DNA from 2 places in the Pseudoalteromonas tunicata genome. Region 1 is predicted to be linked to the other one. Evidence: riboswitches for the same ligand, from Rfam matches in the RefSeq annotation. Region 1 holds a riboswitch; the other holds the start of a gene.
What was found. Region 1 has a riboswitch for cyclic di-GMP ahead of PTUN_RS20485 (hypothetical protein). Riboswitches for the same ligand answer to the same signal wherever they lie in the genome.
Positions count from the first base shown of each region.

Region 2: it holds a riboswitch for cyclic di-GMP, as region 1 does, so the genes downstream of both, PTUN_RS17320 (hypothetical protein) here and PTUN_RS20485 (hypothetical protein) in region 1, are expected to answer to the same signal.

Region 1 is NZ_CP011033.1:695,284-711,992, reverse strand. It holds gene udp (uridine phosphorylase) at 1-435, shown strand, start outside; gene PTUN_RS20495 (GGDEF domain-containing protein) at 493-1,335, shown strand; gene cdd (cytidine deaminase) at 1,319-2,248, opposite strand; gene PTUN_RS20485 (hypothetical protein) at 2,312-2,683, opposite strand; cyclic di-GMP riboswitch class I at 2,753-2,836, opposite strand; partial or broken gene PTUN_RS20480 (methionine-R-sulfoxide reductase) at 3,115-3,477, opposite strand; gene ppc (phosphoenolpyruvate carboxylase) at 3,568-6,189, opposite strand; gene PTUN_RS20470 (thiol-disulfide oxidoreductase DCC family protein) at 6,339-6,773, shown strand; gene PTUN_RS20465 (SDR family NAD(P)-dependent oxidoreductase) at 6,766-7,506, shown strand; gene PTUN_RS20460 (flavin reductase family protein) at 7,523-8,173, shown strand; gene ybaK (Cys-tRNA(Pro) deacylase) at 8,259-8,726, shown strand; gene PTUN_RS20450 (hypothetical protein) at 8,737-9,561, opposite strand; gene PTUN_RS20445 (alpha/beta fold hydrolase) at 9,759-11,048, shown strand; gene PTUN_RS20440 (GFA family protein) at 11,082-11,477, opposite strand; gene PTUN_RS20435 (GNAT family N-acetyltransferase) at 11,504-11,944, opposite strand; gene PTUN_RS20430 (LysE family translocator) at 11,978-12,580, opposite strand; gene PTUN_RS20425 (aminotransferase-like domain-containing protein) at 12,683-14,065, shown strand; gene PTUN_RS20420 (cytochrome b) at 14,197-14,745, opposite strand; gene PTUN_RS20415 (AraC family transcriptional regulator) at 14,886-15,896, opposite strand; gene PTUN_RS20410 (SRPBCC family protein) at 16,003-16,410, shown strand; gene PTUN_RS20405 (sterol desaturase family protein) at 16,400-16,709, shown strand, end outside.
Region 2 is NZ_CP011032.1:3,805,233-3,821,941, forward strand. It holds gene PTUN_RS17270 (class II glutamine amidotransferase) at 1-751, opposite strand, end outside; gene PTUN_RS17275 (LipL32 family surface lipoprotein) at 1,063-1,773, opposite strand; gene PTUN_RS17280 (tetratricopeptide repeat protein) at 1,879-2,880, opposite strand; gene PTUN_RS17285 (DUF2960 domain-containing protein) at 3,010-3,267, shown strand; gene PTUN_RS17290 (MAPEG family protein) at 3,378-3,764, shown strand; gene PTUN_RS17295 (ABC1 kinase family protein) at 3,865-5,178, opposite strand; gene PTUN_RS17300 (M28 family metallopeptidase) at 5,274-6,707, opposite strand; gene PTUN_RS17305 (helix-turn-helix transcriptional regulator) at 7,047-7,238, opposite strand; gene PTUN_RS17310 (hypothetical protein) at 7,235-7,669, opposite strand; gene PTUN_RS17315 (S9 family peptidase) at 7,955-10,021, opposite strand; gene PTUN_RS17320 (hypothetical protein) at 10,180-10,776, opposite strand; cyclic di-GMP riboswitch class I at 10,914-11,001, opposite strand; gene ygjK (alpha-glucosidase) at 11,142-13,556, shown strand; gene PTUN_RS17330 (hypothetical protein) at 13,656-14,588, shown strand; gene PTUN_RS17335 (AraC family transcriptional regulator) at 14,594-15,472, opposite strand; gene exaC (acetaldehyde dehydrogenase ExaC) at 15,615-16,709, shown strand, end outside.

The DNA.
Region 1 (16,709 bases):
GCATCAGTCAGACTCGATGGCGCAAGCCAGCATTTTGCGCCGCTATCTTTTCCTGCGGTATCTGACTTTTTTACCACTCAAGCAATGGTAAAAGCGTGTGAGTCACTCAATATTGCTTATCACATAGGGATCACCGCTTCATCTGATACCTTTTATCCTGGTCAAGAGCGTTACGACACTTTTTCAGGTTATGTGCCAAAGAACTTCCAAGGAAGCTGCGAAGAGTGGCAAAAATTGGGCGTAATGAATTATGAAATGGAATCGGCAACATTATTTACTATGTGCGCAGCTCTTGGATTAAAAGCGGCATGTGTCGCAGGTGTATTGGTCAATCGTACTCGCCAAGAAATTCCAAATGTTGATCATCATGAAATTGAAGTAAAAAGTGTCGCGGTTGTTATTGAGGCAGCTAAGATACTTTTAAACAATCAATAATTAACACTTAAATTGCCGCTATACTCATTACACTTTCAAAAAGTTTAAGTTGAGCTAATGAGTAAGTGGCATTTACATACCTTAGTATGGCTAAGTTTATTAATCGCAATATTTCTATCAGTGCAACAAAAGGTGAACTGGGCCCAATACGAAGAAATCATTTGGTTTGGCATTTACCTATCATTTTTTATCGAAATTTGTGCCTGCGTTAAAAAACCATTCTTTATATTTTCATTTTCAGTCTTTAGCTTTGGCTTAATCCTTGATATTTTAGACTCATTTTTATTAGATATGAGTCCTTTATTTAATTTACTTGATACCCCCATTAAACATGTCGGTTTAATATTACTGTGCTATTGCCTGCTTAAGATTGCTAAAAGTAGGTTAAATAAAATTAAACAATTACATAGCGAAATTAACCAACGAATTAAACTTGAAAAAGAGCTGCGCTTTTTAGCCTACCATGATGAGTTAACCGGTTTATTTAACCGAAGAGCTTTTTTTGAGCACTACGAACTTAAGCAATTTAACCAAGCTTTTTTATATTACTTTGATTTAAATAACTTTAAGCATGCTAATGATAAATATGGCCACAATATCGGTGATGAAATATTAGTGTTATTTTCCAGCTCCCTTAATACACTTTACCCGAATGACTCAGCCTATCGCCTTGGTGGCGATGAATTTGTTTTAATTACAGATATTGCGATTGAAGATATGTCGGTTTTTAAAACCTTGCTTGATAAACCACTATTAAAATATATGGTTTCGGTGAGTGTCGGATGCCATCAAATTCAAGAAGATGATGACCCCGATCACGCATTACATTTAGCCGATCAACACATGTATTTAGATAAAGAAGAACATAGAAATAGCTTTATTGTTAAGCTACTTGATTAACGTCATTCTTTTGGGCTGTTTCTAATGCCACAAAGTAAAGTGGTACGTTAAAATCAAAGCTATCAAGTACAGCTTTTGCAACACCCGTTTGATTTTCAGCCCCTTTCATTTGGGCAAGATATACAGCTTTAATGGTCTCACTATCAAAACTCTGACCCGATAAAATCAATTGGCTTATTGCACTTTGTAAAGGCGATAAACTTGGACTATAAGCTGCATTTTCAGCATAGCGGCCATAGTATTTACTCCCGTCTTGGCAAACAATCATGCAACTGGCGTAATTTTTAGTATAAGGCACATAACTTTGCTCAGCATGGCTGACCAATTGCGGTACTTTAAATTCGGTGTCAACCACACAAAGGCGTGCAACTCGACTGTTTAAAAAAGATTCGTGATTACCTAAATCAGTTGGGCCAAACGAGCGCGGTAAAAACTCAGTAAAAGCAATTAGTTCGCCACCTAATAAAATGGTGATGTCACTCGATTGATTTAACTCATTAATAAACTGACGGCAGTAACCACATGGCGCATCGGTAATGGCCAATACGCTAATTGTTTTTTCACCGTTAAGCCACGCCGTATTAAGGGCAGCTTGCTCGGCATGAACAACCAAACTTAATGCCTGATGGTTAAACTCCAAATTTGCACCAAAATACAATGCCCCAAAACCATTGATCTGCTCGCCAACTGCAATAGCACCGACATAAAATTCAGATATGGGAGGTTTCGCAAATGTTGCAGCTATCGGAAGTAACGCTTCAAGTAATTGAAGAAAAGTACATTGGTATTGCTGCATTAAACGTTCAACATCAACTCGCGGTAAAACACCGCGCTGCTGCGTGATAGTTGAGATCAGTTCATCTTGTTGTTCTAAGATTGCCACCGTCAAAGACTGTGAATTGAGTTGGCTCATAAGTTGTTGTCATTTTTTTTATGGCCGCACAGTGTATGTAATTTTTTGACGAAATTAAACCTCTTATGCGGCTTTTTCTAACCAAATTTTTGCTTGTTCAAAACATTCAAAGTTTTCGGCGTTTAACGCGAATCGTTTCGCATTTTGAATCAATAAATCGTGCAAATAACCATCAAATCCAACCACACGGGCTAACTTAAAATCTTTTAATACATGTTTTATCGCTAAAATAACATCAATGACTTCAACTGCGGCATAACGATGACGCAATTCAGTCACATCTACTAGCAACTTTCGACAATGACGTTCGTTAGCATAATTAATAATTAAATGATAATTGTTGATTACATCTGTGGAAGTGGCGCTGCCAGTTAGTTTTACTAACACTAAATCAAGTGATGAGTCGTAACTAATGCTGGTAATAATCTCGGACATCTTTGCTCAACCTTTTTAACTACAAAATCTGGGAATTGGCAAATACAAAGAAATTTCAAATACGTATGCTTTGGTAGTTCAGCCATCATAGGTTTCCCCTTAGATCTGTAACTTTGCGTGACTACTTTTTCAAGTGGCTTGCCTTTGACTTGCGCGGTTATAATACCGACAAAAGAATTAGAGTCAATACTCTAAACAGTAAAAAAGAGTGAGTTAATAAATCAATAACAAACCACTGCGTTAAAAATTACAGTATTGTCACACCGGGTGAGCTGTATATGCATATAAAGCTTATTTTAACTAAAATAGAATTCTTTAGAGCATAAGTTACACATTTATAACCCTTAACTTGAATGCTATAAACGTGTAACAGTTAAGATAATAAATTATCCGATCGGTCTTTACTCTGAAAGTATATCGGGGCTTTGTATATCAGCGCTAATAAAGGTCATCGAAACTGAATTAACACAATGGCGAATATTTTTTTCAGTCAAAAGTTCGCCCTCAAATACATGGCCTAAATGACCTTGGCAGTTAGCACACACAATTTCAACTCTGCGGCCATCGGCATCAGGCACTCGTGCGACTGCCCCTTCGATTTCATCATCAAAACTTGGCCAACCACAATGGGATGAAAACTTATGTTCTGAACGATAAAGCGGTGCATTACAGCGTTTACAGCAATAATGTCCTTGTACAAAAAAATCATTGTATTGTCCGCTAAAAGGGCGCTCAGTCCCTTTTTCTTCAATAACATATCTCTCGAATTCATCTAGCGTATTAAATTTACTCATTAAGCCCCCAAATAATTACTCGAAAGTGGCAAACATAATTAATCCAAATACTGAAAAACGACTTTATAGCTGCCACTAAAATAAAAATACTTAACCGGTATTGCGCATCCCCGCTGCAATGCCTGCCATAGTGATCATTAATGCTTGATTCACTTCGCAGCCTTCAGCTAACGATTCACGCCTTGCGCGGCGCAATAACTCTACTTGCAATACATTTAATGGGTCAGTATACGGATTTCGCAGCTCAATGGATTGCTGCACCCAAGGTTGAGCAGCTAATAAAACGCCATTTTGGCAATATCCACGCACCAGCTCTACCGCTGCGGTTAATTCGCTGCGCAATGTTTCACCCAATGGTTGCAATTCTTTAGGCACTAAGTGATGGTCGTAATGCTCACTCAACCAAGTATCGGCTTTACAAAATACCATTTCGAGCATTTCAATTCGAGTACGGAAAAATGGCCATTGTTTGTTCATTTGCGCGAGTACATCTGGGCCAAATTGTTTTTCAGCAGCCACTAAGCCCGCGGCCGCGCCTAACCACGCAGGCAACATTAAGCGGTTTTGACTCCAAGCAAAAATCCACGGAATAGCGCGTAAACTTTCAACTCCACCATTGGCTTTGCGTTTGGCAGGGCGCGAGCCAAGTGGTAATTGAGCAAGCTCTTGCTCTGGCGTTGCAGCTCTAAAATAAGGCACAAAATCTTGGTGTTCACGCACTATCGCCCGATAATGCTCGCACGATACGGCGCTTATAACGGCCATGACTTCTTGCCATTTTGCTTGTGGCTCTGGCGGCGGCAGCAGGTTATTTTCAAGCACAGCGCCGGCATATAAGCTTAAGCTTTGCTGCGCAACTTGCGGCAAACCAAATGTAAAGCGGATCATTTCGCCTTGCTCTGTAACACGTAAGCCTGATTTTAAAGAACCCGGTGGTTGCGAGCGAAGCGCTTGCGCTGCAGGTGCACCACCACGACCCACTGTACCGCCACGGCCATGAAATAAAATAAGTTCAATGTCTTGCTGCTCACTAAACTGAACCAGTTTATCCATCGCTTCATACTGTGCCCAACCGGCAGCCATCATACCTGCATCTTTAGCTGAATCAGAATAACCAATCATCACATACTGTTGGTTTTTAACATGATTTTTATACCAAGGTTCATTAAAGAGTGTTTCGATGACCGCAGGTCCCGCATTTAAGTCATCTAACGTTTCAAACAAGGGCGCCACAGGTAAAACATAAGGGCAGCCTGCTTCTTTTAACAATAAATGGACAGCGAGTACATCTGATGCTTTTCGGGCCATCGAAATAATATAAATACCAAAGCGTTCTTGTGATGTCTCAGCAATCACTTTACACGTATCAATTACCTCTTGAACATCGCTGCTAGGTTGCCAATTGCGCGGAATAAGAGGTCGCTTCGATTGCAGTTCGGTTAATAAAAACGTTTGTTTTTGTTGCTCAGACCAAGCGTTGTAATCGCCAATTGCCAAATAGTCTGTTAGCTCAGCAAAGACTTGACTGTGTCTGTCTGAGTCTTGACGAATATCAAGCTTAGTTAAATACAAGCCAAAACAATGTATTCGACGCAATACATCCAGCAGTAGTCCATCAGCAATGACCCCCATTTTTGAATGGTGCAACGAACGATAACATGCTTCAAGCGGTTGTTTTAATTGGTCAATACTTGTAATAATATCTTTTGCATCGCTGCTATGACCTTTAATTTTTGCGGTTAAGTGATGCTCTGTTTCTCTTAGTTGGTCGCGTAGCTGACTAATCACAAAACGATAAGGTTCATGGGCATGCCCCGTCAATTCACCAAGTTCACTATCGCATTGATTCATCGAAAGTTCAGCGCTCAATTTGTCTATATCGCGTAAATATAAGTTAATCGCCATCCAACGACCCAAATCAAGCACTTCTTTGGTGACTTTAGCCGTTACAAATGGGTTTCCATCTCGGTCACCGCCCATCCAAGAAGTAAATACAATCGGGTTGTAATCAAGTGGTAATGAAAACTTAAATTTATGATCGACTAAGTCTGTAAATTCTCTTAAAAAGTCTGGCACAGCTTGCCACAGGCTATTTTCAATCACAGCAAATCCCCACTTGGCTTCATCTACTGGAGTTGGGCGTTGCTGGCGAATTTCATTGGTATGCCACGCTTGGCAAATGAGTTGCTCAATGCGATTTAATAAAATAGCTTGTTCACTTGGCAACAAACTATCAAGCTCAAGAGCAACCAAGCAATCGTTTAATTCTCGATGTTTATTTACCAAAGTACGGCGCGTAATCTCAGTTGGGTGCGCTGTTAGTACTAAATCTACTTTTAAATTAACTATGGCTTGCTGTACTGCATCAGCACTGACATTGCTGGCTGCTATAGTATTGAGTGAATCAAGTAATGGATGGTTATTGGCTTCATTTTGCCGTGAAATAGTATGAAATTGTTCGGCTACATTAGCGAGATTTAAAAATTGATTAAAGGCACGGGCAACTGGAAGTAACTCAGCATCGGTTAGTTGATGTAGCAAATCAATCAATTCATGGCGACTTTGGCCATCACCACTGCGAGAGGCTTTAGACAATGCTCGAATTTGCTCCACTTTAGCTAAAATAGCGTCACCCTGTGCAGCTTTGATTGTTTGACCTAATAATTGTCCTAATAAATTTACATTTGATTTTAACGCGCTGTAATTACTCATGGAAATTCCTAAACTTGCCAATGATAAACTGCAACCAAACTACCTAGCTATGGACCAATCTACAAGGGGGATGAAAAAATATCACGTTAAAGTGAATTTTTTTGTCTACTGCGTCGTATAGTGAAGCATGCTTCTTCTGTTGATTTTTTATGACTCAATTAACCGTATTTTATGATGGTACTTGCCCACTGTGTGTTGCTGAAATGGATCGCCTGCGTGAGCTTAATGGGCAAAATAAATTACACTTTGCCGACATCTACATGCCTGATTTTGAAAAACAGTACCCTTCAATTGATGTTGTAGCCGCAAATTTAATTTTGCATGCGCAATGGCAAGATGGCTCAATGATTTATGGCTTAGATGTTACTGTTGCTGCATGGCAACAAGTTAACAAGCATAAGTGGCTAAAAATACTTCGGTTTCCTGTGATAAAGCCACTTGCTGATTGGGTTTATTTGTTTTTTGCCAAAAACAGGTATTCAATTTCAAAATTAATACTCGGGCAATCTCGCTGTACTTCTAATAGCTGTGAATTACCAAAAAATAACGTGGCAGCAAACAATAAGAGGCCCTCAGATGACTGAGCAAAGTAGAAATAACCTTGCTGTATTAATCATTGGTGCAAGCAGTGCTATTGGACAAGCCATGATTGAGAAATATCAATCAAACCTACAGATAAGCACTATCATCAGCATTAGCCAGTGCGCAATCAATTACGCAAACACAGACAAGATAAGCCATTTTGTCAGCGATTATTCGGAGCGGTCAGTGTGTGACATAATTGATGAACTCAATGACTGGCAAGGAAAAATTTCTGAAGTCATTATTTGTAATGGTCAATTACACTCTAATAACATTCAACCAGAAAAACGCTTGGAAGATATTGATTTTGCCGCAATGGCAGCACTGTTCGAAATTAATACGTTGGTCCCACTTCGCTGGATTAAGCATTTACTCACCCTATGCCAAGGTACAGCTCCTTGCAAAATTGTGTGTTTAAGTGCGCGAGTTGGTAGCATAGGCGATAACCAACTCGGTGGCTGGTATAGTTATAGGGCATCAAAAGCCGCCTTGAATATGGCACTTAAAACGGCAGCGGTTGAATACCAGCGCCGCGCTAAAAATATAAAGTTAATCGCCTTTCATCCAGGTACGACCGACACGCCACTGTCAAAGCCGTTTCAAAAAAACGTTAAACCTGAACAATTATTTACTCCACTCCAAGTCGCAGATTATCTTTGCACCATTTTGCAAAATTGTGAACTTGATGGCCAACTTGATTACCTAGATTGGGCGGGAAAACCCATTGCTTGGTAACGTATTTGAGAAAAATATGGAATTTTCACAACACGACTTACAACAACTCGATAAATCATTTCGCGCTCAACTCGTTAATAGCTTGTCGGGTTTTAAAAGTGCGAATTTATTAGGTAGCCAAAATAAGCTAGGGCAAACCAATTTAGCGATTATCAGTTCGGTATTTCATTTAGGTGCCGACCCCGCTTTGGTGGGTTTCATCATGCGGCCCCATTCAGTACCACGTCACAGCCTTGAAAATATTTTGGCTACCGGTTTTTACACCTTAAATCAGGTCAATAATGCTATTTGGCAGGCTGCCCACCAAACATCAGCCCGCTATGAAAGCGATGAGTCTGAATTTGATATGGTGGGTTTAACACCACAATACCTCAATGGTTTTGAAGCGCCCTTTGTTGAGCAGTGCCACATTAAATATGGGGTAGAGCTGCAAAGCACTCAAACTTTAGTTAATCAGACTGAACTTGTGATTGGTGAAATTAAACATATCTATTTACCCAACAATGCACTGATGGCTGATGGCTTTATCGATTTAGCCAGTGTCGGCACTGTTACGGTATCTGGGCTTGATTGTTATTCAACCACAACCCCTCTTTCACGCCTAAGTTATGCAAAGCCACATCAAGCAGTAAAACCGCTTGATGTTTCAGGCGATATTATAAAGTAATAACACGGCACCAATAATTAGGCCTTGACCTTCAAGATTAAAACACGTTTATTATCGTTAATTCTGAACAATAAGGCCTAAGTTTGTGACTCCTGCGGTACTGTTTGCGAAAAAAAACAACATTGAATTCACTCTTCATCAATATGAGCATGACCCACATCATCAATCATTTGGACTTGAAGCGGCTGAAAAACTAAACCTCGCTGCTTGCGAAGTCTTTAAAACCTTAGTGATTGAGCTCGATAATCACCAATTAGCTGTGGCTATTTTACCCGTAACCCATCAACTAAATTTAAAATTAGTAGCAAAAGCCCTTGGTATGAAAAAAGCCCAGATGGCCGAACCACAAAAAGTTGAACGAACAACCGGTTATGTGCTTGGTGGAGTTAGCCCTTTGGGACAAAAAAAACGCCTTTCAACTGTAATTGATAGCTCAGCACAGCAACTTGAAAGTCTGTACATCAGTGGCGGGCGCCGAGGATTAGAAATTCAACTCGCACCAAATGACCTGCAGCAGGTATTAAACGCTCAATTTGCTCCGCTATGCCAGTAAATCGCTATTTTTAGCGCAGCTCACTTAAAAACTGTTGATAAATTTCGCCAAAGGTTGCTTCTAAGGTTGAATCAATAAATTGAAGGTGAGTAAGATAAAATTGTTTATTTTCATAACTTTGGCTCAAAATTAAATTGATTTTTTCAATCAATTTAAGAGCCTCAGGACTCTTTTTGCACGCAATGTGCCCAGTAACAAAAGCATGGGCACCATCAACAGCAAAACTTTTTAATTGATGTTGTTCATTTAGCTTAATTTTATAATCGTTAAGCACTGTTTGGTATTCAAGCCAAAGATCGATCCGATTGGCGAATAACATTTTAGCCATGCGCTCCTCACTTTCTAAACCCTCTTTAACATATTTATTCTGTGGTGCAAGTTTACTGATCTCAAGATCAATTTGAGCACCATATGAACGCTCTTTATCAATGCCGATTATAAGGCGATTATTGGTGACGAATTCTGCCAGTGATATAGGTGATTGTGGGCTTTGGCTAAATAGCGAGCTTGCTCGGGGACTTAAATAAGCTTTTAACCCTAAAAAAAGTGTTTGTGGTTTTGAAAAGTAAAATTCAGTTTCACGCCAAGGATTACTCACTAAATTACGAATACAGACATTTTGCTCGAGATTGGCTAATTTTAAACTGCGCTCGACCCCGGCAAAACGCTGTACCAGATCGTAGTCCGGCAAAGCTGATGCAACAAGTGCAAACATACTTTGCTCCACCGACTTAGGGTCGTTTTCAGCAGCAGATGAATACACCACAAACTCTGTATTAGCTTGCAATGAAATGCTAGCTATTAATAAAACGACTGACAGAATCCCCTGTACCATTGTTGACCTTTGTTAAATAGTTAGAATCATCAAAGATTATAGTAGCGACTCTGATACAGAGTGCGAGCCTCTTTCGATAAAAACTTATTTTAATCAGTTAAATGGAAATTTTTACTTAACAATCTTGCATACAATATCAGGGAAATGCTTTACGATCTGTGCAATACAGCCTTAAATTATCAACCTGTAGGTACGTTATGACACTCCACTATTCATTAGCTGGCATTGATGTGATCAAACATCACTTTTCGCTAGCGCTTAATTACAATGAACCAAAGGCAGAGCAGATCACTGTGTTTGCCCGCGAATTAGTTGCAAAAGAACACCGTAATGCCAATTTACCTTTTTTAGTTTATTTTCAAGGCGGTCCCGGATTTGCAGCGCAACGTCCTATCGACAATAGTGGCTGGATTAAACGTGCGTTAACACAATTTAGGGTGTTATTACTCGACCAACGTGGCACCGGACTTTCGACCCCAGTTAATTATTTGAGCTTGGCACATTTAACCCCACGCGAACAAGCCGATTATTTAAGTCATTTTCGGGCAGACAATATCATCAATGATGCGATTGCGATTAAAAAAAAGTTGAGCCCTCTGCAACCGTGGAGTATTTTGGGCCAATCGTTTGGTGGTTTTTGTGTATTCCATTATTTGTGCCGAGCCCCAGAAGATTTAGCACAAGCGTTTATCACCGGCGGGATCCCACCTATAAATTCAAGCCCTTTAGAAGTGTATCAGCACACCTTTGCCCGTGTTAAAAGCAAAAATGAGGCTTTTTTCAAACGTTTTGCTGATGCGCAAACTCTGATCAGCGAATTAACCGCTTATATCAGTGAAAATCCAGTTATTTTAGCCAGCGGTGAACAATTAAGTATTGAGATGTTACAAAGTTTAGGTATTCATTTGGGCATGGAAAATGGCCCCGAAGAAGTGTATTACCTACTAGAGCAAGCCCTGATCAACACGGCGTCAGGGAAACAGATAAATCCTTTATTTTTAACTCAATTTAGCCACATGCTGGATTACAATACCAATCCGTTATTTGCTATTTTGCATGAAGCGATTTACTGCCAGCAGCTTTCTTCAAACTGGGCAGCAGAACAAATTAGAAGCAATTTAGATGAATTTCAATACCAGCCAGATAAACCTTTTTTATTTACTGGTGAAATGATTTTCCCTTGGTTTTTTGAGCAATTTAATAACCTAATGCCTCTTAAAGATTGTGCTGGTTTATTAGCAACTAAAACCGACTGGCCTATGTTATATGATTTATCAGTACTCAATAACAATAAAGTGCCTGTTGCAGCTGCGATTTACAGCGAAGATATGTATGTTGATATGAATTTGAGTTTAAACACTGCAAAACAAGTGGCAAATTTACAATATTGGCTAACATCACAATATGAACATAATGGGATCCGAATTGATGGTGAAGTCATTTTAGATAAGCTGATTGCACTTAATGCTGGTACTTGCTTACGCTAAAATGTGACACTTACTAACAAAAAAGCCTTACATTTAAGGCTTTTTTGTTTTGTGCGATAAGGTATGTGCGTGCTGCTCCCAATTTTGCCCATCAAAGGGCACGACTTGCATAGTGCTGACTGGATACTCATCTAAACAACGTACATTAACATCGATCCCGTCAGGATTAGAGCGGGGAATATAAAACGGTTTGATCCCACATGTTTTACAAAAATAATGTTGAGCAACGCCGGTATTAAAGGTGTAGGTGCTCAGCAGCTCTTTATCTGTTTGCAGTTCAAACTGTGCGTTGGGCACAATTAAATGCAAAAAACCACTTTTAGTGCAGATTGAACAATTGCAATCTTCAATTTGCGCATCAACAGCAGCTGACACCACAAAACGAATAGCACCGCAATGACAACCACCTTTAAACTGATTTAATAACATCTGTTTATCTCAAAAATGAATAAAGGTTAACTATAAATAGTTGTGCGATGCAGAGCCATTAAATTTTGTGGTTGCTCGGCTTGTGTAAAACCAAACTGCTGATAAAGCCCATGTGCATCAGAGGTACATAACATAAACCGTCTTAATCCTTGTAGATTCTTATGCCGAAGTATATTTGCTATCAACTGCTTACTGATCCCCAACCCGCGATAACCCTCCAGCACAAATACATCAGCTAAATAAGCAAAAGTACTGAAATCAGAAATCACACGCGCAAACGCAATTTGTTGCTGCCCAATAAATGCACCAAAACACAATGAATGCTTTAGTGATTGCTCAACCAAAGAATCGCTTATTCCCAAAGCCCAATAAGAGCGGGTTAAATAGCCATGAATAACAGCTAACTGCATATCATTAGGGTTATCGCTGTACCAAATGGTATCGGTTTGATTTACTTCACAATTCATAATACCTCCTTCTTAAATTTAGACTCAAAATGCTTAAACAAAAATCAAGCCAATGGTTATGAATGTACAAGCCGCCAAAAAACAATTGAATCTATGTTTGGCAACCGGTGTAGCCAGTAAGCGACTTACTGCCACGCCAAAGAGTGTCCAGCCAATATTTGTTAGCAACCCCACCACACTAAACACTGCACACGCTTGTAAAACGGAGTACCAATACAAATGATTGGGTAAACTGAACGCACTGATACAGGAAAGCACCATTAAAATCGATTTAGGATTTATAAATTGCACAGCCATACCATGAACAAAACCGAGTGGGTTTACAGGTAACTTAGCATCTAATTGGGAGGTGGTTTTAATTAATTTAATTGCTAACCAAAATAAATAAACAGCTCCAATACATTTAAGTACCTGCAAGCTATGAGGAAACAATTCAACCAAACCAGCCACCCCCATACTCATTAAGGCAAACAGTAATACAATGCCCATTCGGATCCCGGCAATAAACCCCAAAGCACTTTTTAACCCATACTCAGAACCGAGTAAGGTCAGCATCACATTATTGGGTCCAGGGGTTGCTGTGGCTGAAATACTAAAGAGCATCAGCGGCAATAATAAAGCGATAAGTTCGTTCATAAGCACCAAATTGTACGCATACAATTTAAAATAAAAGATACAATTACACTAAAATTGATGCTATATAAGCGAGTAAATTACCGCAACAGTTTTATTGTACTCATGACAATTTTGGATTTGGACTTTTTAACAGCGAAGGGCGCAAAATATTTACAAGTGGCCAACGCGATTAGCAATGCAATTACCCACGGTCAACTTAAGAGTGAGGCAAAGTTGCCGCCACAACGGATATTAGCGTATAAGCTCAAGGTTACTGTTGGGACAATTACCAGAGCCTACAAAGAGCTAGAACGACGCGGTTGTGTGATCACAAAAGTAGGCAGTGGCACATTTGTAAAACCGATGACACCTCACCCTGCTCTCTTAAGCACAGTTAACCATGCTCAATTTGATTTGCGCAGTGCCAATGCCCCTAACATTAATCAACTCACTTTGTTGCAACAAGGCTTAATCGATATTGCGAATGATCCAACAACATTGCTGCAGTGTTTAAACTATCAACCCGAAATTGCATTTTCATCACAGCGTCAGCGGCTTGCCTGTTGGCTTGAGCTACAAAAAATCCACTGCCAAGAGCAACAGGTACTATTCACTTATGGTGGCCAACATGCGGTTACCTTAACGCTGCAAACCCTTTGTCGTGCGGGCGATACGGTATTGTGTGAAGGATTAACCTTTGCAGGTTTCAGTGCCACTTGCCAAATACTTCAGCTTAAAGTAATTGGTTTAGCAATGGATCATGAAGGGGTCACCATCGATGCACTCACCAGTGCAATTAAACAAAGCCATCCCAGAGTGCTTTACCTCACACCTCAAGTGCAAAACCCAACCTGCAGCCAGCTAACTTTCGAACGACGCCTGCAAATAGTAGCTTTGTGCCAACGTCACAACATTACGATTATTGAAGACGATGTGCAGTTTTTGCCTGCAAAATTAAAACAACCTCCCTTTTATCAACTTGCGCCAGAACTGACGGTGTATATTAGTAGCTTTTCAAAGTCCTTTAGTGGTGGATTACGCATTGGTTTTTTAGTGACCACACCAGAGCTGAGAGAGAAAATGCGCCTCACCTTAAAAGCCAATTGCTGGACACTGCCCCCGCTTCAAATCGAGTTATTTTGTCGATGGCTTGAGCAAGGCAAAATTGATGAATTAGCTAACTCCATTGAGCAAGAAATGACGGTTCGCCATCAGATAGCCAAAGAGATTCTGGCCGATTACCAAATAACGACACAAATAGGGGGGTATAATCTGTGGCTGACTTTACCCACACATTGGCGAGCGGTTGATTTTGAACGCTTTGCTGAAAAAAATCATGTGCTAGTGCGCGCCGCTGAATCCTTTGCCATAGGCCGTTTTAATGCACCTCAAGCAATTCGTATTAGTTTATGTGCCGCGCAAAATCATGATGTCTTACGCCAATCACTCAATGCATTAAAAGCCTGCTTGAGCAGTTCTATAAGTCATCAAGATGTTGTTATTTAAGTTAAAACTATTATGAGATAGCCGAACAATTCAAAGTTTAAGCTATTTAACCTCAGTACTTGAAATAGATTTATTAACCCATATTGAGGTTATTTGTCGCTTGGTATTATCCAAGCGACGGGTACTCTTTGCTAGTCGCGTTGAGGCAGCATGCGAGCTAAGGTATTGTCTTTAAAGAAGTAATGGTGCGCTAATGCCGCAAATGCATGTAAAGCAATTAAACCATAGCCAATTTGGCCGAAAGTCTGATGAATGTCTTCAATATCATGTGCAAGCGCTTTATCTGGGGCAATAAGAGCTGGCAATTCCAAACCAAAAAATGGAATAACCTTACCTTCGCCACTTAAAATCAGCCAACCGCCAATTGGCATCAAAATCATTAATAGATATAACAATCCATGGACGACTTTACTTAACAACATTTGATAACGTGGTAACTCTGGTGCAATAGCAGGTGTGGTTTGAGTGACCTTGAGCGCGAGTCGTAACCACATTAAAAAGAAGACCGACAATCCCAGCATAAAATGCCAGTGTTTAAATGCATTTCGCAGCTCCGTCCCTCGCTCAAATAACTCTCGTAACTCGATTGAGGCATATACCGCAACCATAAGTAATGCCATGAGCCAATGTAAGCCAATTGATAAGGCACCAAAGCGTGTGGAATTATTTTTATATTGCATATCTAACCTTAATTATCGTGTTCAAACTTTATCCGTTACTCAGCTTAACGCGTTAAATCAACATTATCCTAGCGCCAAATCAAAGAAATCGTATTTAATGGTATCTAAGTACTAAAATAGCCGTTTCTTAACATATAACGTCAGTAACTTATTTGTGATTGCGCTTGTAGCTGCTTTTTGTAAATTGAAGGTTTACAGCCATACCAACGTAAAAAAGCACGATTAAATGAACTTTGCTCATTAAAACCAAGTTCGGCTGCCACAGCGCCCAATTTATATTTTTGCATTAATTGCTCACAACGCCGCTTGCGCTCTTGATCAAGTAATAGCGCATAACTGGTATTTTCTTGCTGAAGGCGTCTTTGTAAAGTGCGAGGCGTAAAATTTAAAGCGGCTGCAATTCGCTCTTGATTAAGGCCTAATAAATCGGTTTTACTCATCAAAATACTGAGTAATCGCTGAGCAACGGTTTGTTTACTATGAAGTTGATTTAGCTGTTCAAGGGATAATTGCTTGAGCACCTGATGCATCATCGGATTATCACTTGCAAAATGTAAATCAAGATACGCCAATGGAAAGTCTATTTGATTAAATTCACAATTGGTTTTTACAGGACACTTAAACCAAGCGGCAAGCTGCGCGCAATCGGGTTCACTCAGAGTATGTACCAGCTGTAATTGCAATGGTGTTAATGATGGATTTATCAGTTTGCGCACCACAGCAACCCAAGCAGTCATATTGCGAAGTACCGTTTGTTTACAGAGCTGATTATAAGGCGTCCAGCGAATACTCGCTTTGTGATGATCCTGTAAATACTGCGCTTTACCAATATCTGCAACCAAGCTGTCGTATTGTAATAAAGCAGTAATGGCATTTTGCAAAGTATCACTTGATTCAACAAGATAACCAAGTACTCCATAATCTGCAGTGCGGATTTCTTGGCCTAAATAAAAACCAAATAAGCTTTGTCCTGTAAGTGATTCGCCAAGCTGCAGTAATGCTTGATAATGTGCTACCGAGACACGACTGCCTTTGGCTAATGTATCAAACTCGCTAAAATTGATAGCAGCCAAACATTCGTGTTTATCTACATTATTCAGAGCGAGATAACTGAGCACACTACTAAAATAAAGATCAGAGGTCGTCGTCATACATTGTCGCCTAAAGACAAAATTTTGTCGTTTCCCCCCAAGTCTGCCAGTTATCAATCCAGTATGCTAGTCAATAATCAGCGAAAATAGGATGCAGTGGGTTCGAATGATTAACATTTTTATAACTATGCCATTTGCTTGCCAAGCAATAGTTGTCATCGATACATTAAAAGATCACGCACAGTTGGGCCGTTTTTTTAATGCCAAATTTAAGTGCCTTACATCACCGAATCAAGAAATACGCAGGCAAGTGACCTTAAGAGGCCATACTTTTATTGAAAAAATCGATTTTTCTGACGCACATACTATTGAATATCACATTGAAGGCCAAGGCCCGGTTAAAAATCACCAAGCGCGTATTTGGGCAACGCCTTTGACAACAGGCTGCCAGCTTCATTATTCAATCCAATGTCAGGCATTAAATTGGCAACCAAGTTGGTTAGTTAAGCTCATTATAAAACACGATATCAGCCGTGCTTTAGCTAAATTAAGAGCGTACTGCGATGGCCGTTGAACTAATTTTATTGGCGCTAAGCCCCATTTTTTTACTGTTTATTGGACTGGAAATCTTAAAATATAAGCACTTTTACGATTTAAAAGATTCTGTTGCCAATATTGTACTTGCCCTGACGCATCAAGCCACTGATGCACTGGCATTGTTGTTATTAATGCCTGTTTTTTATTGGCTCCATCAATATGCGTTTTTTGAAATTAGCTTCTCGTTTATCAACTTAGTTATTGCCTTTGTGATCCAGGATTTTTTATATTATTGGTTTCATCGCGCTTCCCATCACATTCAGTGGTTTTGGGCTG
Region 2 (16,709 bases), on a different replicon from region 1:
AGCAAATCATGATGCTTTGGCGCTCCGGTGCATCACTCACCACAATATCCACCTCACCATTTTGCTGAGTGATTTCACCTTTGGCAAAAAACAGTGATGCCGGTTGCGACGTTTCAAGCGTAGCAAAACGAGTTGCTATAGTATGAAAACCATCCGTGACGGCAAAATTAATAAATGCATTGGTATCAGCACCCGCAGCCTTGCGCAAGCGCATAATTTCACGAATAGTTTCTACCATAGCCAGCTCTAAATCTTCGGCGCTAGCACTTTGTTTAAAATCTAATTTATCCATAAACAAGGCAAAGGCATATTCCGAATCGGTATTACCTTTAATTAAGCCAAATGCTCGGTCAGATAAACCATTAAGCAAGGCGCGTCGAAAGCTATCGAATAAATCTAAACGACCATTGTGCATCCACAAATAATGCATGCACTGAAAAGGATGGCAATTAGCTTGGCTGACCGGCATGCCCTTTGATGCATCACGAATATGGGCAAAATAGTGACCCGTTTTAACTTTTTCGGCGATACTTTTTAAATTTCGATTGCTCCAAGCTGGGTCAACACTAACAAACGTGGCAGGAATAGGGTCTTCATGGTTAGCATACCAGCCCAAACCAAAACCATCTGCATTGGTTGGCACTTTACGCTTTTGTGCATATTTACTTTGCATCACCAAAGAGTTTTCGGCTTCAAAAATTAACGGGGACATTAAGGTGGCAGGGCCACTATAAGTTAAAAAACGACACATCAGCATCACTCACAAAAAACATCAATGGATGCAAATTTAGCTCGAATTAGCGTAAGCGCAAAGTATTAATTAGTAATTTTAATGCTAACCAAATGAATACATTAGAAGATTTTAGAATTAATCCAAACTAAGGCTAACAACTGCCACTATAACCTCTATTTTAGTCAAATCAGTGAGCTATTAATTACCGCCTATTTCACAAGCAAATTACTTGCGGTAATCAAAAATAAAAAGGCTAATCCCAATTGGATTAGCCTATATAAAGTATTTTTTCAACGATTAATAAATCATCTCATTGCGAGTGAATATTATTATTTATTGACTGCTTTATGTAACTGCTCTAGCGACGTTGCCATGGTGATACCAGGTACGTTTGAGCCTACCGTTGCGACAAAAGACCCTTCTACTTTACCTGTTTTATAGGTCGTAAACGCAACACGATACAAACCACGCACTAAGGCTTTTTCTGGTTTACTTACTTGTGATTCAATACGTGTTAATGAGTTATATTTTGCATGGCGTTTTTCTTCATAAGTATCATCGCCATCATCATCGGTATCAAGCACACTGAACACTGACTTTGCATCTTTGATTTTTTCAGGGCTAATAACATCCATGCGCTCCACACGGATCCAGGTATCAAACCATTTCTCTTTATCGGCTTTTAATTTGTCTGCAAAACCCTTTTGTACAAAGTCGCTTTTTTCTGGTTTCGCTAAATCACCCACAGGTGAAATCATGCGTACACCTAATTCGTCAAGTGCGGCAGGTACCCAAATATAAAGATAATAAGCATCCTTACCTTTAATGGTTTCATCTGGTTTTGAATCTTTATCAATATAGCCAAAATAATTCACCGTATTGGCGTAAGGAAGGGCAACCTTAGTAAATCCTAAACTTTTAGTTTTGCTTGACGTTAAGCTTGGTAAACCATCGCCATCTGTGAGGCTATTTAAGCTAAAACCTGCAAATGCAGTGCTACTTACTAACGACAATGCCGCCACGACCAGTTTGATTTTCATCTTTAATTCCTTGATTTAGTATAATTTTGCTTCCGACTGCACACTGGATGCTTTTTTTGGGTGTAATTTTGTCACCCAGCATTTTACTTAGAGGAACAAAGAAAGCTATTGCTTTTTTTCAGCACTTAAAAAAGCACAGCCATTTAAATAGTTTTCAAGCGGACCCTGATAAATCAGATTGGTTTTTTGGTTAACCGGATGATCTGGCAATACAAAATGCAACTCTCGACTCATAAGCTTTACCAAGGCAATAATACTTTCATCTCTGAGTGCTAAGTAATCTTGAACTAGCGCAGTAGATGGTGTTGCAGCTGTTCGATATAAAGATTGCTGATATAAAAAGTTAAGCCACGACAAATAAACTTGCTGTTCAAAAGACAGCTCAACCTCAGAGAGCTTACGCTTATCTAATCGCTTAAAAGCATCCAGCTCATGGTTTAATAAATAGGTGGTCATTAAGTTCAAGGTGCTAGTTAATTGGGCGCTGGTCCGTTTTAAGCCCTCTCGTAAAAATAAAGAACGCTGAAAAGCCTCTTTCGCCCCCTCATAGTTTTGTTGCATTAACGCTGTCATGCCCAGAGTATTATTAATTGCTCCTTCATAAGGTTTACTTGGCGACGTTTTAATTATCGCTAAAGCTTGCTCTGTAAGTTTAATACTCAGTTCAAATTGATTAAGGTGACGCGCTGCTATTGCTGCGTTATTTAAATATTTTAGCTTATCTAAATCTGTGGTTTGGTTGCTAAGTGCACATTGATATGCATTAAGTGCTTGCTGATTAAACGCAGCTTTGCGAAACCAAATCCCAACTAAATTATAAAAATAATCTTGCTGATTTTTACCTGCTTGCAAATAACTTGGCAGCATGGCAATAAATATTTTTTCAGCACCAACAACATCACTTTGCCTTAACGCCGCGCGCGCCGCTGCTTTATGCCATTTCAATTGAACATTAACAGGCATAGTCTCTAAATAAGACTGATATTGCTGATACAGTACCAAGGTTTGAGTTGGATTATCTGCCGCAGATTGCTCAGCCTGAGTCAAATCATGAAAAATCTCACTGTTACTGATACTCAAAAACAACAACAGTGCAGTTAACTTCATTTAAACTACTCAATAATAAGTACAAAAACCAATTATAGCCTAAAAGTCATTAAAAGATTACAGGCTGCTATCTGATGAAAAAGCCGCTATAATTGCAACAATTTTTATTGTCAAAACGAGTGTACGGCTGTGGCCCGCAGAATAAGTTATAAATTTCATGGTGTAGCAAAAGAAATTAACTTTGCTAACGACAAATATCACGATATGTTTGATGCAATCGCAGCCGCCGAAGGTATCGACTTAACCAACTATATTGCGATGGAAAAACAAATTGCCATGACCTCAAAAGGCTCTGCTGCAGTAAAAAACTTTCGCGACCAGCAATATATTAAGTTTGGTTTTAGTGATATTCAGTTCATTAAAGATGACCCAAAAACCGCGAAATAAATGAGTGAAGTATTACATTGCTTATTTAACCTCAGTGCTGGATAAGAGATTGACTGACATATTGAGGTTATTTAATTTTAAGTAGTAAAAATAATTAACAAGGATTGCTCATGACAACGATTCTGATTTGCGCATTTATCGCCGCTTTATTGCCTTATTTGGCAAAAGCGCCGGTTGCTTATGCCATGCAAAAAGACGGCGGTTACGATAATAACCACCCAAGAGCACAGCAAGCTCGTTTGACTGGTTTTGGTGCTCGAGCATTAGCGGCACACCAAAATAGTTTTGAATCATTACTTATCTTTGCGCTGGCCATTGCAGTGGTATTGGCAACCAATAATATAGGTAGCACAGTGCAAACGCTGGCTGTTATTTATATTATCGCGCGCGTTTTCTTTTGTATTTTTTATTACCTGAATATCGATAAACTGCGCTCGTTGGTGTGGTTAGTTAGCCTACTTTGCCCATTAGCCATGATTTGGTTGAGTATTCCATAATACTGAGCTGAATATAAAGCATTAAAAAAGCGTGATTCTATCACGCTTTTTTAATGCTAAGCTTTGTACACTTCATCTCTCGCAGCTCCGTAACTCCTGACTATTCGACGCGTTTAAATGGCTCAAACAAGGCGTTTGCATTCACTGTTGCCTGCAATTTAGCCGCAATTAAATACAAGCCAGCCAGTTTTCGGTGAATAAATAACGCATCGATAGGTGGCGTGTGCCATTGCTGAACTTGAGTGCTCATGGCAAGCCCTGCTTCTTTCATGCGGCGCGCTAAATCACTGTGGGCAAAATCATACTCACCTGTGAACCGCAGCGGCTCGCACGCCAATATAAACAAATCAATCACATTATTTTTATAACTATCCAAGATAGTATCTTGAAAATAGCCAATCTCAATGGCGGCACTCAATACCCGGTTGCGATCTTGCACTTGCGCGGCAGAGAGTAGCTTACGATAACCTTGGCTTAATAACTCAGGCACTTCGCGGGTGGCGCCAAAATCGAGCAATACAATGCGATCTGTACTGACTTGATATTGAAAATTGGCAAAATTAGGGTCGGTTTGCACGAGTTTAAAATCAAACAACTCAAGAAAAAACAAAGCAATAAAATCACTAGCAATACGATTTCGCTGTGCTTGACTCAAATGACTTAGCTGCTCTATGGGCTGTGCTTCAACATATTCCATTGCTAAAATTTGCCCTGAACTGTATTCAGAGTAGAGTGTTGGCACTTTAAAGCGTGGATTGCCTGCCAAATACTGTCCGTAGCGAGTTAAGTAACTGGCTTCTAATGCATAGTCGGCTTCATTCAGCAGCTGCTTTTTAGCTTCAGCGACTAAAGGTTTAATATCAATTTCTTTTGGTAACAAGCGCGATAACGTTAATAAAGTCATTACGTTATCAACATCACTGACCACACTTTTTGCAATACCGGGATATTGAATTTTAATGGCAAGTTTACTGCCCTGCTCTGTGAAGGCTTGGTGAACTTGACCAATTGACGCTGCAGCAAAAGGTTTTAAATCAATGTGAGATAACGTATCGAGCCAGTTATCGCCCCACTGATCTTTGAGTACGGCAATTAATTGTTGATGCGGCATGGGGTCAGCATCGGCACGCAACATTGCCAGCAATTGAGCGAGTTCAGGGCTGAGTAAATCACCGGCATCCATCGAGAGCAATTGGCCAAGCTTCATGGCTGCACCACGAAGATGGGCTAACTGTTTCGCTAAATGAGTAATATTTTTCGGTTGTAGTAATAGCGCTTTATTATCCCATTGCTGTCCATTTAGCGCCCCTTTTGCACCAGATACCAACATGTTGCCTGCCACTTTGCCAGCCATTGAACCGAGCTTGGCAAGGCGCGCTAATCGTGAAGTGGGTATTGCACGCTCTTTAGACACCTAACAGTCCTTATAAATTACCTTTAAGTGTAAGAAATACGGTTCAATCGGTCATTACGATCGATTGAACCGCTTTTTACTGGCTCGTTGTAAAGTTAAGGATGTGGATATTCAAACGCGCCAACATCGCCAGGAAATACCACAGGTGATTCAAATCCGTCTTTACTCACTGCGGCCACACCAAAGGTGTAATTATCAATCACGATATTCTCAAGTGTAGCGGCTGTAACTTTGCCAACATCACGACTAAATTGCCATTGTGGTTCGCTGGTATAACGCCAATAAATACGATAACCCACGATGCTGGGGTCATCGGACGCCTGCCAAGTAAAACTCGTACTTGCACTCACTGCCCCACTAATTTTTACCGTTTGCGGCGGCGCAGGTGCCCATGCCATAGAGGCCATACTCACCGCATTCAGCGCCGTGAGTTTGGCGGCATAATCAAAGTCAACACCATCAATAGTATCGCCGTACACCACCCCATTTTCGGTGCGTAAGTCTTGATGTTGGCGGTCATAATGTTCATTGGTTTCCATGATGCGAATCGCAGCAAAACCAGCATCGTTAAAAGGACGATGATGTCCGCCACGACCAAAACGATCGAGGCGATACACTAATAAGGTATCGAGATTAGGAATGTAACGATCAGCGATGGTATCGATATAACGGGCCAAATTACGACTGGCCGAATCGACTTCACCGCCAGTAAAACGCCGAACCCGAGCTTGCTCTGGTGTTTCAATCACTCGTGTGCCTTCAGAGAACAGTCGTGCAGTGGTATTATCGGTCACACCATTAATACCAGTCACATTGCCAATCATATCGTTGTTTAATACCCCATGCACCCGCCAGCCTTGCTGCTTGGCATACTGGGCTAAAATTTTACCACCAAACAAGCCTTGCTCTTCACCCGAGAGCGCCGCATACACAATCGAGCCATTAAATTTGTACTGAGATAAAACCCGCGCAGCTTCTAACGTACCGGCAATACCCGAGGCATTATCGTTTGCACCAGGCGCATCGCTGATAAAATCCATCACATCACTGACTCGTGAATCAATATCACCGGACATCATCACCATTCGATTTGGTTCAATGCTCCCACGCTGAATGGCAATGATATTGACCACTTCGGTGGCATTCGGAATGCGTTTTTCGCCCGAAATCGTCTCTTTTACTTCAATCACCTCTAAACAGCCACCACATTGGGTTGAGATTTTTTCAAACTCAGCTTTAATCCAACGCCTTGCTGCGCCAATACCACGAGTATCCGACTTCGTTTCGGATAAGGTATGGCGAGTACCAAAATTCACCAAAGCTTGAATGTCATGTTCAATACGCTCAGCCGACACCGCTTTGGCAATGTGATGTAACTTGGCTTGATCGTGATAACTTATAGGATTGGCTAGTGCAAAATGGCTGACGAATAAACTCGCCACAGCTAACGGTAAATAAGTCATGGCTCTTTTTGACGGAGTAAACGTTGCAATTGGTATTGTTAAAATAGGCATTTTTGAAATAGACATCAGTGTTGGGCTCTTTTTATTCTGTCTTTTCAGACTAACCTAAGGTGAACAAACAACAATCATTTTGAGATGAATAGAAAATAAACACGTTTAAGCTGGTTTGCCGTCTTGCCGGTGTTTTAATTATCGAGACGCAGGTGTAATACAGGGTAAAAAAACTCAGGTTCACATCCTATTTTATACCCAATGGCTTTCAATATGCAGGTAGGCGGCTAGTGACTCAATCCTTGTGAGCATAGATACACGATGTGATCGAGGTGAAGGCGCGCGGCCAACACCCCTGCATATTGAAAACGAAGGCTATAGGCTATAGGCTATACACCTGATTTTTGAGGCGATTTACTCTTCTTGAAAAATATCTTCAATGGTTAAATTAAACAAGCGCGCCGCTTTAAATGCCAGTGGTAAGCTTGGGTCGAACTTACCTTTTTCGATAGCATTAATGGTTTGGCGCGATACATCGAGTAGCTCGGCTAACTTTGCCTGCGTCCAATCGCGCTCGGCACGCAATACCTTTAAGCGATTCTTCATTCCTCGCCCTCATCGCAGCCGTATTTTTTCTGCAAAATAAATGTTGAGACTAAATAAGTCAGTCCCATAAAAATCACTAAATGCGATATTTTGGCATCAAAAGCCACAATATGGCTATTACTCATAGTTTCGTAAGCAATTCCCATCACCAATACTGAGCCTAACGTAATGGCCATGGCATTAAGTTGGAGTTTTTGCTGCATTTCATCAAGACCCAATAACTGGCGTTTATTGGCGAGGATCATACCAATGCCAATGGCGATATTCACCAAGAGTGCAATCACACTGATAATCACGGTTTCTTGCCACAAAAATTTAGGACCAAAAGAGACCAAAGCCAAGCTCAGTACCCAAGCTAACGTCCATTTTGCCAAACTTACGGTATTGTATTTATTTTTTTGCTGCCAACTCATTTCACTATTTGCATTCATTTTTGCCACCTTTAAAAGTAAAGTTTATTTGACTCAATATTGCGCAACAAAACAACAAAGTCAAGCAAGCTTTACAAAAAGAATGGTTTTATGTACTTTGAAATTAATATAACAGCTAAATATTTAGAGCGAAGAATAATCCCTTAATTAAACACCATGCAGCTTTAGCATTTGTTATTGAAAGAATTTTTACGATAAAAAAGCAGCATATACCCAATATCAATGAAGATAATAGCTATAGTTATGCTGCTTATGTTTCCAGTTATCGCCTTAACAGCGAAAGATTTATTTCTTGTCTTGTAACAAACCAATAAAAAAGGCCAGCTCTAAGGCCTCTTCTTTTAAGCGATTAAAACGACCGGATGCACCTCCGTGGCCTGCATCCATATCGGTTTTAAACAGTAATAAATTATTATTGGTTTTTAATTCACGTAATTTCGCCACCCACTTCATCGGCTCCCAGTATTGCACCTGCGAATCATGAAAACCGGTTGTCACTAAAATATTGGGGTAATCTTGCGCGCGAATATTATCGTATGGCGAATAGGCCAAAATCGTCTTGTAGGCATCAACATCATTTGGATTACCCCATTCGTCATATTCGTTGGTTGTGAGTGGAATACTCTCATCAAGCATGGTGGTGAGCACATCTAAAAAAGGCACCTGACAACAAATACCTTTGTACAAATGAGGCGCTTGATTTGCTACTGCCCCCATCAATAAACCACCGGCACTGGCACCAGAAGCAAATACTTTATCTGCGTGGGCATAACCTTGCTGCACTAAGGCTTGTGTAACATCGACAAAATCATTAAAGGTATTTTGTTTATGCGCTTTTTTACCTTGCTCGTACCAATCTCGGCCCAACATTTCGGAGCCACGAATATGGGCAATGGCGTAAACAAAACCACGGTCGAGTAAACTTAATGCATTGACCGAAAAGCTGGCATCAAAGGTAATGCCATAAGCCCCATAACCATTTAATAGCATTGGGTTTTGGCCATTTTTGCCAAACATATCTTTGCGATAAACCAAGGATACCGGCACTTCAACGCCATCGCGTGCTTTAATAAAAATACGCTCAGCTTGGTACAGCGCACTGTCAAAATCTCCCAGTACTTTTTGCTGCTTTAGCACAGTACTTTGCCCTGTCGCTAAATCAAACTCTAACAATGAACCCGGTGTTGTTAAACTGGAGTAATATAAACGGGCTTTATTACTGTCTGGCTCTGGGTTTTCACCTAGCCCAGCGTAATAACATGCATCGTTAAATTCAAGTGGATACGAGCTGCCATCAGCTTGATAAACCACAAACCGAATTTGTCCTTTTTCGCGCTCAGTGACAACTTTAAACTCATTAAATAACTCAACACATTCCAACATGACATCATCACGATGCGCTATAAGTTCTTGCCATAACGCCTGCTGATGAATTGTCGTATTATTAGCCGTCATTAAACGAAAGTTTTTAGCTTGCCAGTTGGTGACTATGTAAAAGGTATCGCCTAATTTGTCGGCATCGTATTCGTGGCCTTTGACTCGCGGGCACAATTGCACAAACTCACCATGACAATTATTGGCATCGAGCACCCACGTATCGCTGGTTTCTGTCGCTTCTAAATCAAGCATTATCAAGCTTTCATCACGGCTTTTACCCAAACCCATAAAAAAGCTGTCGTCTTGCTCTTCAAAAACTAAAACATCATCGGCTTGAGAGGTGCCTAATACATGGCGATACACTTGTGAGCCAAGTAAAGTTTTTAAATCTTTTTTGACATAAAAAACCGTTTTATTGTCATTGGCCCACACCGCTTGGCCTTCGGTATTTTCGAGTACGTCATCAAGCAATGTGTTGGTGGTTAAATCTTTAAAACGAATGGTGTAAATGCGACGGCTATCAGTATCTTCTGAGTACGATAGTAATTGATCATTAGGGCTAATAGAAAACTCGCCCAAATCGTAATATTCATGCTCTTGCGCCAACGTATTACTATCGAGTAACAATTGCTTATTGGTTGCATGACCATCATCGGCGCGGTAATAACGGGCAAATTCCTCTTCACCGCTAATTTCTGAGCTGTACCAATAGGCGCCATCTTTGACGGGCACTGTACTGTCGTCTTTGACAATACGGCCTTTTAATTCGGTAAATAAATCTTGCTCAAGCTCCTGATAAGGACTCATTTGCGCATCACAATACGCATTTTCGGCCTCTAAGTGGGCAATAATCTTAGGGTCTTGTCGTTCATCATCTCGCATCCAATAATAATTATCACAGCGACTATGTTGGTGATGGGTCATTACATGGGGTTGTTTTACTGCGACAGGGGCACTAAGGGTCGATTTCGCCACTAACTTATTTCCAAAACAAGAATATTAAAGTGGCAGCATTTTACCCAATCTAACAAAAAAAGCCCGTGATAATCTACCACGGGCTTCGGGGGATAATAACAATCAGCCTCTTACGAGATAAATTGCCTATTACTTAAGGGAAAGTAATGCGTTAAAACTCATTCACATAACACAATTTCTTGCGCTAAATGCCAAGCAAGCGTCCAGTTTTTGCCTAATCCTGGCTCATATTGCTCATCCATGTGCGCACCTAATCGGCAAAACTCGGTATATGGCCAAGGTTTACAACAATAAATTTTTCCAGTTTTAGGATGAAAAACCCGATCGCCAGCACGGTAATCGTTGCGAAACTGTGGAAAAACATAGTCATAGTGTTCTGCAGATTGCTCTAAAGATGCTGTACGCTGTTTTTTTATGTAAAACCGAATTTGCGCACGCTCTATACCACTGCCTTCAAGGGCGAAAATATTGTTTTCGCCATAGCTTGGTACAATACCCAGCTCTGGGTAATGTCGGCCCGCTTGTAGTACTTTAAAATGCTTATTGATATGTTCAGACAATAATTTTGGCCAAATATGGGCCTCACCTTCATTAGCTTGCGTAATATCAAAAGCGACCGAAAGCTCAGATAGCTCACCCTTAACATCAAATAATTCCAGTTTAACTGTATCGCCTTTTTGTAATCGCTGATTATTTTCAATCGAATGGATCACCGACCAATCACCTGGTAGCAACCCTGCTAAAACCTTAACCATGAAAGCAGCCCCCTTTGGCTAATAAGGTGAAAACACCATGCCATGCACCATTTAATATGTATAAAAATAAGAATTTGGCAGAAAAGCTAAAGGCGCGTTTGTAATAAAACGAGGCACTCAGGCACAACTCAATAAGTTGCGGCAACCCCGCTATCATGATCATAAAATGATGGTAGACCGGAAGCTTTGCGTCCTAACCTTTCGGTTAGTTTGCCAAATAGGTGCAAATGATAATCAAACCACCTAAAAAATCAAACAAAAATATTACATTAAGATTAAAAACCAAACTTAATCACTAGATTTAAATGATTGGCTAACCCAATTTAATTGCATACAATAGACCGAAATAATCAGCTGTATTTGTTATGCCTTACTTTTTATTGTTATTAATTCTGATACCTTTTTTAGGCAAAGCATGTCCAATTTTTACGCCGCCAAGTGATGCTATCAATCGCACTGGCTCCCCAAGCTCTTTGCAGCAACTTGACCAGTATGGTAATCAAACATTCAATCCATTTTTTGATTTAGGCAGTTGGCACGGCTTTTTATTACCTGAAAAATCAAGTGATTTTGGCTCATTTACAGGCCCGATGATCATCACTGAAGAATACAGCCTGTTTTTAGCAGAAAAATTAGACCAACTCAGTATTACCAACAAAACCACCGGTAAACAATATGATTTTGGCAAGGCTTGTAGCTCACAACAGCAAATTGCAGGGCAACTAGTACAAGTTTATCAATGGCCAGATCTTATCGTAAATTTGAGCTTACAATTTGTTGCTAATCGTACTGCTCTAGTGCAAACCACACTTAACAACCTTAGCAGCCAACCAATAGTGCTAACCCTCAATTGGCAAGGCCAACTTTTACAACAATGGCAACCTGATATCACCATGCAGGAGAAATTCCCAACATGGCAACCCAAACTTGCCACAGGTTCAAACGCTATCACGTTTTCATTTTCGAGTATTCGCTCACCGTGGCAGCTAATGCAAAGTGACGGTGCTTATTATGAAATTAGCCGCTCATTGCCAAGCCAAACCACACTCAATCAACCGCAACTAAGCTACCAAAGCCAAAGCGACATCACACTCCCCCCTTTTCAAACTATCGATATTTATACCGAACACAGTTACTTTCATCACCCAAAAGAGCGCATATCATCTGCCAACACCCAACATGCGACACAACAAATAGCGGCAACAAAACAACGCTGGCAGGGTTACTTAGCCCATTTGGAGCACAACTCGCTTGTGCCATTAGCGATTCAACAAAAGGCCCTTGCTACTTTATTAAGCAATTGGCGCAGCCCTGCTGGGGCAATTTCATTTGATGTAATAACACCCTCAGTCACTGCGCGGTGGTTTAATGGCGCATGGGCGTGGGATTCCTGGAAGCATGCGTATGCAATGGCAAAATTTGACCCAGTCCTTGCCAAAAATAACATTCGAGCGCTTTTCAGCTATCAAATTCAAACCAATGATAAAGTGCGCCCGCAAGACCACGGCATGGTGATTGACGCCATTTTTTATAATAAAGATCAACAACGCGCGGGCGATGGGGGCAATTGGAACGAACGAAACAGTAAACCGCCCTTGGCGAGCTGGGCGGTTTGGCACATTTATCAGCAAGACGGCGACATTCAATTTTTAGCTCAAATGTACCCTAAATTGTTGGCATATCATCAGTGGTGGTATCGCAACCGCGACCATAATCACAATGGTTTAGTTGAGTACGGCGCAACCTTACACCCTGCACAAACAACGCCGCACGGTGAATTATACTTTACTGTTGAGTATGCAACACCGCCCACAGAGCTTGATTTAAGCGGATGCCAATTAAATAACAACCATGGTCAATTTAGCTATCAATGCAGCGGCAATCTGCTATATAAACAAGTTTTGCAGCATGGTGATTACCAAACACTCGACATTCCGGTGCAACATGGTGCCGGTTGGGAGTCGGGTATGGATAATGCTGCACGTTTTGGCTTTATTAACGCAGAACAATTGGCTCGTTATAGCCAAATTCATCACCAAGGCAATTTAAAAAAGTCGCGCCGAGATTGGCAAGTGCAATTTTTACCTAATCAAGAGAATGGCCAATTAGTTGGGTATTCTATTAACCAAGAATCGGTTGAGCTAAATAGCTATTTGGCACAAGAAAAACAATTGTTAGCCAAAATGGCATCCTTGTTAAACAACCCTCAGCAAGCTAAACAACTCAACCTTGCTGCCAAACAATTAACACAGCTAATTAATAACTGCTTTTTTGATGAGCAAAGCGGTTTTTATTACGATCGCCAAATCAGCGATAACCAGAACAAAGAGGCCTGCGCAGGACAGTTACTAACCCAAAGAGGCAAAGGACCTGAAGGTTGGGCACCTTTATTTAGTAAAGTAGCAAGCTCTGAGCAGGCACAAAAAGTGGCTAATAACATGCTAAACCCATCAGAGTTTAATACCAAAGTACCGCTCCCGACCGCAGCGCTCAGTAATCCCGCTTACAACCCTGACATTTATTGGCGCGGTCGAGTATGGCTTGACCAAGTGTATTTTGGCTTAATTGGCTTACAAAACTATGGCTATCACAACGAGGCCAAACAGCTATTAACGCAACTCATCTCTGACGCCGAAGGCTTAAAAGGCAATCAACCTATTCGTGAAAATTACCACCCAACAACAGGAAAAATGCAAGGCGCCACTAATTTTAGCTGGAGTGCCGCCCATATTTTAATGCTGGCTGATGAAATAACCACAACTGACCCTAATACAAAATAGTGAACTGAGATTAATAACAAATGCTTACAGTATTAAAACTAGAAACAAGCGTATAATTGGGCTGTATTTGGCGAAAAAGCATTAATCAGAGAGCGTATTATGAATATTAAGTTTGTTATTGGATTGGTCAGTGGCTTCATTTTAGGATTTTGTTTAAATCAGTACCTGACTACACACTCTGATACACAACCCTTAACAGCTGCCAATCAACCGTTAACAGCGACACCCACTCTTTCGCAGCAAGAACAAGAAATGCGATCACTCTCTAAAGATTTATTTTTCCCTGACACTTTAGAATCGAAACAGCCAGTTTACACTGAGGAAACTACAGAGGTAGCGCAAGAAAAACTTGAGAACGAAGCGGCTGAAAACCACCCTCTACAAGAAAAATATGCCGCCATGGATGCACACTTTCAAAGTATTGAATTTACGAAAGCAGCCTCACAACTTGATTTAGCTAACGCACTACCTGAACTCACACTTGCATTAGCCTTATCAGACGAACAAGCACAGGCGCTTACAAAATTATTAAATGAAAAAAACGATGCTGAAATCGAACTACTGAATCCTTATTATCAAAGCAAAATGCAAGATATGGACGCCAATCCATTTATTGACCCTCAGAATGAACAAGCCGAGCTTGATAATTTGAATTTAGAACGTGATGCAATTAACCAACGCTTCACTTCAAAACTCAGTCAGCATTTAAGTGATCAACAAATCACTCGTTATCATCAATTTGAACAACAAAAATTAGCGCAACAAGCTCAATACAATCAGTTTTTTAGCAGCCAAAGTTATTTTGCGATGTTACCTTCACTGGATGCCAGCCAAAAACAAGTTATTTTAGATTTACATCAACAAGCATATGAGCAACAACTCACCAACCTAGAGGTTAAAATAGGTTCATTTGGTACTGCGCACCCACAAAATAATGAGGTTAACTTTTTTCAAAATATTGATATGCAAATAAATCAAATCTTAACTGCCGAACAATTAGCGACCAAAAAGAAATTAGAGCAACCTTATTAAACAAGCTAAGTTTGCGCTTGTTGAAACTGCTTAGGACTTAAACCAAACATACTTTTAAAGCGGCGGCTAAAATGACTTGGGTCCACAAAGCCACTGTCATAGCAGGCGCGGGTTATATTAGCGCCATGCTTGATTTTATCTGCCGCAAAGCTTAAACGCTGCTCCAATAAAAATGCTTGTGGAGTGCTATTTAAATGCTTTTTAAATAAACCATATAACCTACTGCGACCTACACAAGCAACCTTACAAACTTCTTCAATTTCAATCTGTTGATGTAAATTACGCTGCATATAAGCAAGTGCAGCATGCAGTGGTGTTAGCTCAGGGTCGCGCTGCACATGTTGTAAAAACATCGCCCGCGCTTTAACTCGAAATAAGCGCACAATTAATTCGCTGATCCCTAAATCAAGTAGCAAGCCCCTGTCGTCGGGTTCTTCATAACACACCTGAGTTAGACGCTGATAAAGCGCCTGTGTTGCCTGTGTATTATCAAGTTGCAAGGTTGCCTGCGCCGATAAACTTGGCGGCTGCTCTAATGCTAAACGTTCAACAACTTGCTGAATTTTTTTACTATCAATCTCAATGGTTAGACACGAGGTTGGTGCTTGCCAACTGGCGGTAGGAAAATCAATTGCAACCTCTTCACCCGCAGCAATCATAAAGCTTTGACCAGGCACAAAACGCTGCCCTTGATCAAACGAAGTATGATGCATTACTTTTTCACCTGATGACATAGCACACAGCATCAGCTGCTCGGTTTTAAAAGGCACGTGATGAGCAGTTTGATAAGTGTCGTACAAACAAATTTGCACATCATCACTATTAAAAACAGTGCGATTATCAATCAGCGTCTGAATGTTTTTGCTGCGGATCAACTGTGCCATACCTTGTCCTGATGCTAAAAAGTCAAAATCCAGCATGGCTGAAAAATGGACAGTCAGTCAAGTTTTTTGCACCTAGCGACAAGTAGACCTTAGTCCAAAGCGCTAGGCTGGGTATGGAACTCTCACAATTGGAAACATAACAATGATCTATAAAAATCCTGGCCAACCGGGCTCTCTCGTTTCATTTAAATCACATTATGGTAATTTTATTGGCGGTAAATGGGTTGAACCCGTTGATGGCCACTATTTTGAAAATATCAGCCCAGTCACAGGTGAAGTAATTTGTAAAATTCCACGCTCAAACGAAAAAGACATCAACCTAGCCCTTGATGCCGCCCACGCTGCAAAAGATGCATGGGGTAAAACCTCCGTTACAGAGCGCAGTAATTTATTGCTTAAAATCGCCGATCGGATTGAGCAAAACCTCGAAATGCTAGCAGTAGCCGAAACTTGGGATAACGGTAAAGCGGTGCGCGAAACCTTAGCTGCCGATTTACCGTTGTGTGTTGATCACTTTCGCTATTATGCCGGCTGCATTCGCAGCCAAGAAGGTTCGATAGGCCAAATTGACGAACAAACCGTTGCCTATCATTTTCATGAACCGCTTGGAGTGGTTGGTCAAATAATTCCTTGGAACTTCCCATTACTCATGGCGGCTTGGAAATTAGCACCTGCACTGGTTACAGGCAATTGTGTGGTCCTCAAACCAGCAGAACAAACTCCAGTATCGATTTTAAAACTAATAGAAGTGATTGAAGATTTACTACCTGCGGGCATTTTAAATGTGGTTAACGGTTTTGGCAAAGAAGCTGGTGAAGCACTGGCAACTAGCAAGCGTATCGCCAAAATTGCTTTTACAGGCTCAACACCTGTTGGAGCGCATATCCTAAAATGCGCTGCCGAAAACATTATTCCTTCAACTGTTGAGCTTGGTGGGAAATCCCCAAACATTTATTTCAATGATGTTATGAACCAAAGTGAAGAATACATCAGCAAATGTATTGAAGGCGCGGTGCTGGCCTTTTTCAACCAAGGTGAGGTTTGTACTTGTCCATCGCGCTTGTTGATCCAAGAAGATATTTACGACGCCTTTATCGCCAAAGTGATTGAGCGTACAGCACAAATCAAACGCGGTAACCCACTAGACAGTGACACCATGGTGGGTGCACAAGCATCACAACAACAGTTTGATAAAATTTTAAGCTATCTTGAAATCGGCAAACAAGAAGGCGCGCAT